Regions from separate parts of the Arthrobacter sp. 7Tela_A1 genome, predicted to be linked through region 2. Evidence: riboswitches for the same ligand, from Rfam matches in the RefSeq annotation. Region 2 holds a riboswitch; the other holds the start of a gene.
What was found. A riboswitch is a leader RNA that binds a small molecule or an ion and turns the genes downstream of it on or off. The one in region 2 is predicted to bind cyclic di-AMP.

Region 1: it holds a riboswitch for cyclic di-AMP, as region 2 does, so the genes downstream of both, TVB01_RS12630 (LysM peptidoglycan-binding domain-containing protein) here and TVB01_RS09430 (M23 family metallopeptidase) in region 2, are expected to answer to the same signal.

Annotation. Positions count from the first base shown of each region.
Region 1 is NZ_JAXIOO010000031.1:4,179-7,575, forward strand. It holds gene hrpB (ATP-dependent helicase HrpB) at 1-302, shown strand, start outside; gene TVB01_RS12625 (CarD family transcriptional regulator) at 295-801, opposite strand; gene TVB01_RS12630 (LysM peptidoglycan-binding domain-containing protein) at 1,142-2,044, opposite strand; cyclic di-AMP (ydaO/yuaA leader) riboswitch at 2,048-2,222, opposite strand; gene TVB01_RS12635 (MBL fold metallo-hydrolase) at 2,530-3,201, shown strand; gene TVB01_RS12640 (hypothetical protein) at 3,212-3,397, opposite strand, start outside.
Region 2 is NZ_JAXIOO010000018.1:32,267-35,663, reverse strand. It holds gene serC (phosphoserine transaminase) at 1-849, opposite strand, end outside; gene TVB01_RS09435 (metal-dependent transcriptional regulator) at 1,081-1,794, shown strand; cyclic di-AMP (ydaO/yuaA leader) riboswitch at 1,863-2,066, shown strand; gene TVB01_RS09430 (M23 family metallopeptidase) at 2,070-2,834, shown strand; cyclic di-AMP (ydaO/yuaA leader) riboswitch at 2,960-3,116, shown strand; gene TVB01_RS09425 (NlpC/P60 family protein) at 3,122-3,397, shown strand, end outside.

The sequences.
Region 1 (3,397 bases), on a different contig from region 2:
TGGACGACGACGGCGGCAGGCCGGTGGTCGCGGTGAAGCTTCAGGAATGCTTCGGCTGGGCAGAGTCTCCGCGCCTGGCGGGCGGGAGGGCGAGGATCCTCTTTCACCTGCTTTCCCCGGCAGGCAGGCCGCTGGCCGTTACCGACGACTTGGCGTCCTTCTGGGCCGGGCCGTACAGCCAGGTTCGTGCCGAAATGCGCGGACGTTATCCACGGCATCCGTGGCCCGAGGACCCTTGGTCCGCCGTGGCAACGGCACGGACGAAGGCCCGGATGCAGAAAACGGACGGACGGCCTACGTGACAGGCTCCGCCAGGGAGCTGCCGGCCCATACGCCGTCAAGCACCGCGGAGGCTTCCTCTTCCGATATGGCCAGGGAAAGCGAAATCTCGGTCAGCAGCGGCCGCCGGGCATGGCGGAGCATATCCCGCTCGGCGTGCGAAAGCCCCTTGTCCAGCGACCGGAGCGTGAGGTTGCGTACCACGCGCGCCACGTCATTAATGCTGCCGCTGGCCAGCAGTTCAGTGTTTTCCTTGAACCGCCTGGACCACTGAGCTTCTTCTGCATCGGCTGCGCCCTTGAGGATTTCCATCAGCTGCTGCAGCTGGGTCCCGTTCAGGACACGGCGCAGGCCGACGTCGCCCGCCTTGTCCTTGGGCACCCATACCTGAAGCTTGTTGGCGTGGATTTCCAGGACGAGGTACTCAGTCTCGACTCCGCGCACCTTGCGTGTGGCGACCCTGAGGATCGTTGCGGGGCCGTGATGGGGATGGACTACTGTCTGTCCTTCGTTAAACGTCAATGTGTTTCCCTTTGGCTGCATTGAAGCCGGACTCGTGGGGCGGCTGCCTGTCAGGCAGGAGCGTTCAGGGGACGGTTGTCCCGCCACCTGCCTGCCTTCTCAAGCGACAGTTATGACGGAACCGCGGAGCACGTACCCCGCACACCTGGCTGGGGGACCTGCGCCGCGAGTCTCACCGCTCTATTATTTCATGCTTCGGCCGCGTGGTCGCGGGTAGGACGGGAGGCCGGAGGCGCTTTCCGGCTATTCGCCGCGGACTGCTCCGCAAACGCCGAACGCCCCTTCCCTTGGCAGGGTCGGGGCGTTCCGCGGGGCGGCAGCGAAGGTTCTGCACGCCTCCTTAGGCGCGGTAGTAAACCGGTCCGGAGCCAACGTTGGCGGACTGGACAACCGTCTGGTTGCCGTTCCAGCCGCTGTGGATGGCCTGGCCGTCGCCGATGTAAATGGCGATGTGGGCCAGGCCCATGCCGCCGTCGGCGTAGTAGATCATGTCACCGGGCTCGGGGGTCGAAACCGGGGTGCCGTAGGCGGCCAGCTGGGCGGGTGCCAGGTCACCGACCTGGTGGCCGATGGAGCGCAGCGCCTGCTCCACCAGGACGGTGCAGTCCTGCGCGGCGCCGAGCTGGGCGTAGGCGGAGCTCAGCATGCTGGCGTTGCCGCCGATGGATGCAGCCGGTGCTACGGAGGTGGCCTGAGTGGTCACCGCGTAGTCCGTGTAGGACACGGGCGCCGGTGCAGCGTAGGTTTCCACCGGTGCGGTGTAAGTCTCGACCGGGGCATAGACCGCGGCGGGTTCAACGGCAACAGCAGGGGCAGCGGCTTCACCGACGACGGTGATGACGTCGCCCGGGTAGATGATGGAGGCCATGGACAGGCCGTTCAGGGCGAACACGCTGTCGAGGGAAACGCCGTAGTTGGCGGCGATCTGGCTCAGCGTGTCCCCGGGGACGACGGTGTGCGTGGTGGCTGCGGCGGCTGCGGGGGCTTCGGCCACCGGCGCTGCAACGGCCTCTGCCAGGGGTGCGGTCTGAACCGGTGCGGCTGCGGGTGCTGCAGGGGTGGAGTCGTTCACGACGACGCCGGCCTGGGCAGGGGCTGCCATGCCGAACATGAGGCCGGAGCCTGCTACGACGGCAGCGGCGGTTCCGCCGATGGTACGGGCTTTGCCCGGAGCGACCTTTGCGATGGTGGTCCAGACGCTGGTCTCGGCACAGTGGCGTCCGCGATTGGTTTTGATGAACAAGGAATTACCTCTCCCTATACCTGCGAGGTGAGCTGTCGGGTTCGGATGGGAGTCACCCGGCGAACGGTTCTCAACCGTTCGGCTTAACCCCAAGGATTCGAAAGGACCCAAAAAATTGGTTCCCCCGCCCCTGCCGTCGTGGTGCAAAAGGGTCCTTGGCTAGCGGCAGAGTTAGGTAACAAGCCAAGGCGCCGCATTAGGTTCTGCGGCATGCCAAGGACACTAACAGGCATTCCAGTTGTATTGCAATTCGATAACGGCGGCGTGTTGCCATTGTGTTTTGTAGGTCACGCATGTAAAAGAACAGTCGGCTTACCTTTCCTTTCACTGCAGCCACTTGGGTCTGGGCTCCCAGCCCGGGCGCCGACGGCCAAGCGGCCCCGGAGGATGTCCGCTCACCATGGGTCATTTTGGGTTTCGCGGGTCCGCGCCGGCTTGGCGGGAATACGCTTGAAGGCCCGGAACTGCAACGAAGGAGGCATGCGATGAGCGAACCATCCGGTGAGGGCGGGATGCACCTGCCCGTCGAAGGCGTAGTGCGGGAAGTAGTCATCCCCGCCGGGGTTGCCGGTGCTGCGGAACTGGTGATGGATGTGCGGTGTTATGCCGTGGCGCAACCAGCGGGGATCGTGATCATTGACACAGGATTGCCCGGAACGGAGGACGGCATCGCGGCGGCCGTCGAGGCGTTGGGAGGAACGTTCGGGGACGTAAGGGACATCGTGCTGACCCACCTGCACATGGATCACGTGGGATCGCTCTTCGCAGTTGCTGAGCGGGCGCCGCACGCTGCGATCTACGCGGGCGGGGAGGACTCAGCGGATATACGCGCCCCGCGGCGGGTGACGCCGATAGGCGAGGGGGCCGTCATTCAGGACTTTGGGGTCCTGGCCACTCCTGGCCATACAAAGGGCCACGTGAGTCTCTTTCACGAGCCAACCGGGACCTTGTTCATAGGTGATGCCGCTGCCACGGAGGGTGGCGAAGTGAACCGGGGGCCGGAGGCCTTTACGGCCGACGCCGCACTGGCTGAAGAGTCGCTGGAACGGATTGCGGACCTGGGCCCGGATCGGATTCTCTTCTCACACGGCGCCGAGGTGGCTTCCCCTGCTGACGCCCTGGCCCGGATGGTCGGCGGCCCGTACCACCGCGGCTAGGCTTCCGGGATCAGGCCCGGTTCCGGCGTGCAGTGAGCCAGATGAAGACTGCCCCGGCGGCGGTGGTTAGTACAGCTGCAGGCAGCAGCAGGGCCATGGGTGCAGTGCCGGAGGATACTCCGGCATACAGCAGCCAGCACACGGCCAGTGCGAGGCCGGCAGCGATTGCGCAGAACCGTGCGGATCTCCCGGCCCC
Region 2 (3,397 bases):
GGAGTCCGCCGTGCGGGCCGTGGCGAACTTGAGCCCGCCGTTCGAGTTCAGCCACTCCAGCTGGGCGTTCAGCGTCACCAGGGTGGAGAGCGACGGCGTGTTGTACGTCTGGTTCAGGCGTGAGTTGTCGATGGCTGTCTGCAGGTTCAGGAAGTCCGGGATCCAGCGGTCCGATGCATTGATCCGCGCTGCGCGCTCGATGGCGGCAGGAGAGAACATGCCAAGCCAGAGCCCGCCGTCGGACGCGAAGTTCTTTTGCGGTGCGAAGTAATAGACATCCGCCTCCGAGAGATCGACGTCGAGTCCGCCGGCAGCGGACGTCGCATCGATCAGGACCAGGGAATCCTTGTCTGCGCCTTCGACACGGCGGACCGGAGCCGCAACGCCCGTGGACGTCTCATTCTGCGGCCAGGCGTACACGTCGACGCCCGCTTCAGCCTGTGCCTCGGGGCGGGTGCCGGGCTCCGCCTTAATGATGCTGGAGGCAGCCAGGAACGGCGCCTTGTTCGTAGCTGAAGCGAACTTGGATCCGAATTCACCGAAGGAAAGATGCTGTGCCTTGTTCTCAACGAGGCCGAATGATGCAACATCCCAGAACGCCGTGGATCCGCCGACGCCGAGGACTACTTCGTATCCTTCGGGGGCGGAGAACAGCGAGGAGAGTCCCTCCCGGACGCTACCGACCAGGTTCCGGACCGGAGCCTGCCGGTGGGAGGTGCCCAGGAGCTTTGCTCCGGCGCGGGAGAGAGCATCCATCTGTTCGGGGCGGACTTTGGAAGGACCGGCACCGAAACGTCCGTCCTTGGGAAGAAGGTCTGCAGGGATGGTAAGTGCGGTGGTTTCGCCCATTGTTGTATTTGCTCCAAGCGGGTTGGCAGGGTACTTCACGTACATTTCCATTCAACACCCGGCGGCCGTGACGTTCCTATTTGTGACCGGGTGCCCTAAGGTGGCCCGCGGCATGGTGTTTGGGTCCGTTTCGGTGCCATGGGCTAACGTGGAACCGAACCTGCGGCGCGGTCTGCGCCACGCCGGTTTTCCATCCCTTCTCTTCCGCACGAATGCTAGGAGCGGCTGGTCATGACGGACCTCATAGACACAACTGAGATGTATCTTCGAACCATTCTGGAACTCGAAGAGGAGAACATCGTCGCTCTCCGGGCGCGGATTGCCGAGCGACTGCGCCACTCCGGTCCTACCGTCTCCCAGACCATCGGCCGGATGGAACGCGATGGCCTGGTTGTGGTTTCGGGGACCCGTCAGCTGGAGCTGACCGAATTCGGACGCCGGCGGGCAACCGAGGTCATGCGCAAGCACCGGCTGGCTGAGCGGCTGCTGGCCGACGTGATCGGACTGGACTGGGCCTACGTCCACGACGAGGCCTGCCGCTGGGAGCATGTGATGAGCGAACGGGTGGAGCGGCGTCTCTACGACCTGCTGGGACACCCCACAGAGTCGCCCTACGGGAACCCCATTCCGGGCCTGGAGGCTATTGGCGGGCTTCCGTCAGCACGGACCCCCAGCTGTCTGGACCTGGTCTCTGCGGTGGGCTCTGTCCAGCAGGGAGAAGAAATGCTGCTGGAGCGGCTGGCCGAACCGATCCAGGTCGATCCCGAACTGCTGAACCAGCTCGATGAAGCGGGCCTGCGCCCGGGAGCGACCATTACGGCGGAGGTGGTCGGCGGCTATATCTCCGTGCGGGTTCCCGGGATCGAAGGCGCACTGGAACTGCCTGCAGAAGTGGCGTCCCACGTCTTCGTCGCCCAGCCCGTCCGTGATATTCAGGTTCCCTGATAACGGAATGGTATCTTTTCGACTTTTTACCCTATAGTTGCATCTGACTACAGCAACACCACCGCTTACCGGTCCGACAGCCGAACCCTGCCACTGGACCGCAGGTGCAACCGTTCGAAGGCAGGGGCGGAGGACCCAATCACCGGCAGCAGGGCTGCCTTGGGGTGAAGCCTCCGAGCAGCAGGGGATCCTCGCGGATCCCGTGCGTCAGAGGCCGAGTTTTCTCTACTCGAATCCGACAGCTAACTTCGCAGGCTTTGCAGAGAGGGAAACACTTGTCGAAGCATGCAGCTTCGGGCAGGCGCAGAGCCGAAACACCGGCTGCACCGCTGCGCCCACGCTCCACTGACCGGTCAACAGGCCGCCGCCGCGCAGAGCCTGTCCAGCGCCCCCTTGGAGCGTCGGCGCAGAAGCTGGCTATTGGTGCTGCGGCATCGGGTCTGGTCCTGACAGTCGCCCTGCCCACGACGGCAGCTGCCGACATTCCGGCGGAGCAGCCCACGCCGTCCGCGGCACCGGCCGTGTCTGCAGATCCGAACGCCACACTCAGCTTTGACCGGGCGGCGCTCACCAGCAAGTTTGACCCTGACGCCAAGCTCCAGGGGCTCACAGTGGCCGGGGTGGACGTCACCCCCGCCGCTGCCAAGGGCACGCTGGCAACGCCGCTGGAATCCGAACTGGTGCAGACCTCTTCTTTCGGTTACCGGGTCAGCCCGATCACGGGAGCGGCGGGAGAGCTTCATACCGGCCAGGACTTTGCGGCGGCCTGCGGGACCGAGGTCACGGCAGCAGCCAGCGGCACCGTTACTTTTGCCGGGTGGCATGCCTTCGGCGGAGGGAACCGTGTGGTTCTCGACCACGGCAATGGCGTCGAGACGACGTACAACCACCTTTCCGCCATCAGCGTGTCTGTGGGGGATGAAGTCCAGCGCGGCCACTTGGTGGGCGCCAGCGGCAGCACGGGTGCATCAACCGGCTGCCATCTGCATTTCGAAGTAATGGTTAACGGCACTGCTGTCGACCCTCTTGGCTGGTTGTGACCCGCTCAATACACTTTCGTGACCTGAGCGTGACATTTCCCTGATGTTGTTATATTCTCGTCACCGTGCCTGGTTCGCCAAAGACCGGGCACTCTCGAACAGTTCGCCGAGCTCTGCCACTGTCTGAGATCCGTTCGCAAAAATCGCATGGCAGAGGCGGGGGAACCAATTTTGGGTTTCGTAAGAAGCCCTAGGGGTTAAGTTGCTGGACCTAGCAGTCCGCAGCCGGGTGACTCCCATCCGAATCCGACAGCTCACCTCGCAGGCGTTGGGAGAGGCAAATAACTGTGTCATCAAACACGTCCGGACGCCACCGTGCGCCCGCAGCTCAAACCAGCCCGCTTACGGCGCTTTCCAAAGCCGTAACCGCCAACGCAGGATCCGTCGGCCGCCAGGCCGCCGTCGTCGTTGCAGCTTCCGGCCTCGTTCTGGCCGCAGGTATGCCGGCGCAGGCTGCACCGGTCTCCACCGACCGCCAGGCACTGGAATCCACCCCCCTCAACGTTGTGACCTCCAACGGGACCGTCACGGTCTCTGAGCAGGCACCTTTCGATCTTCCGGTT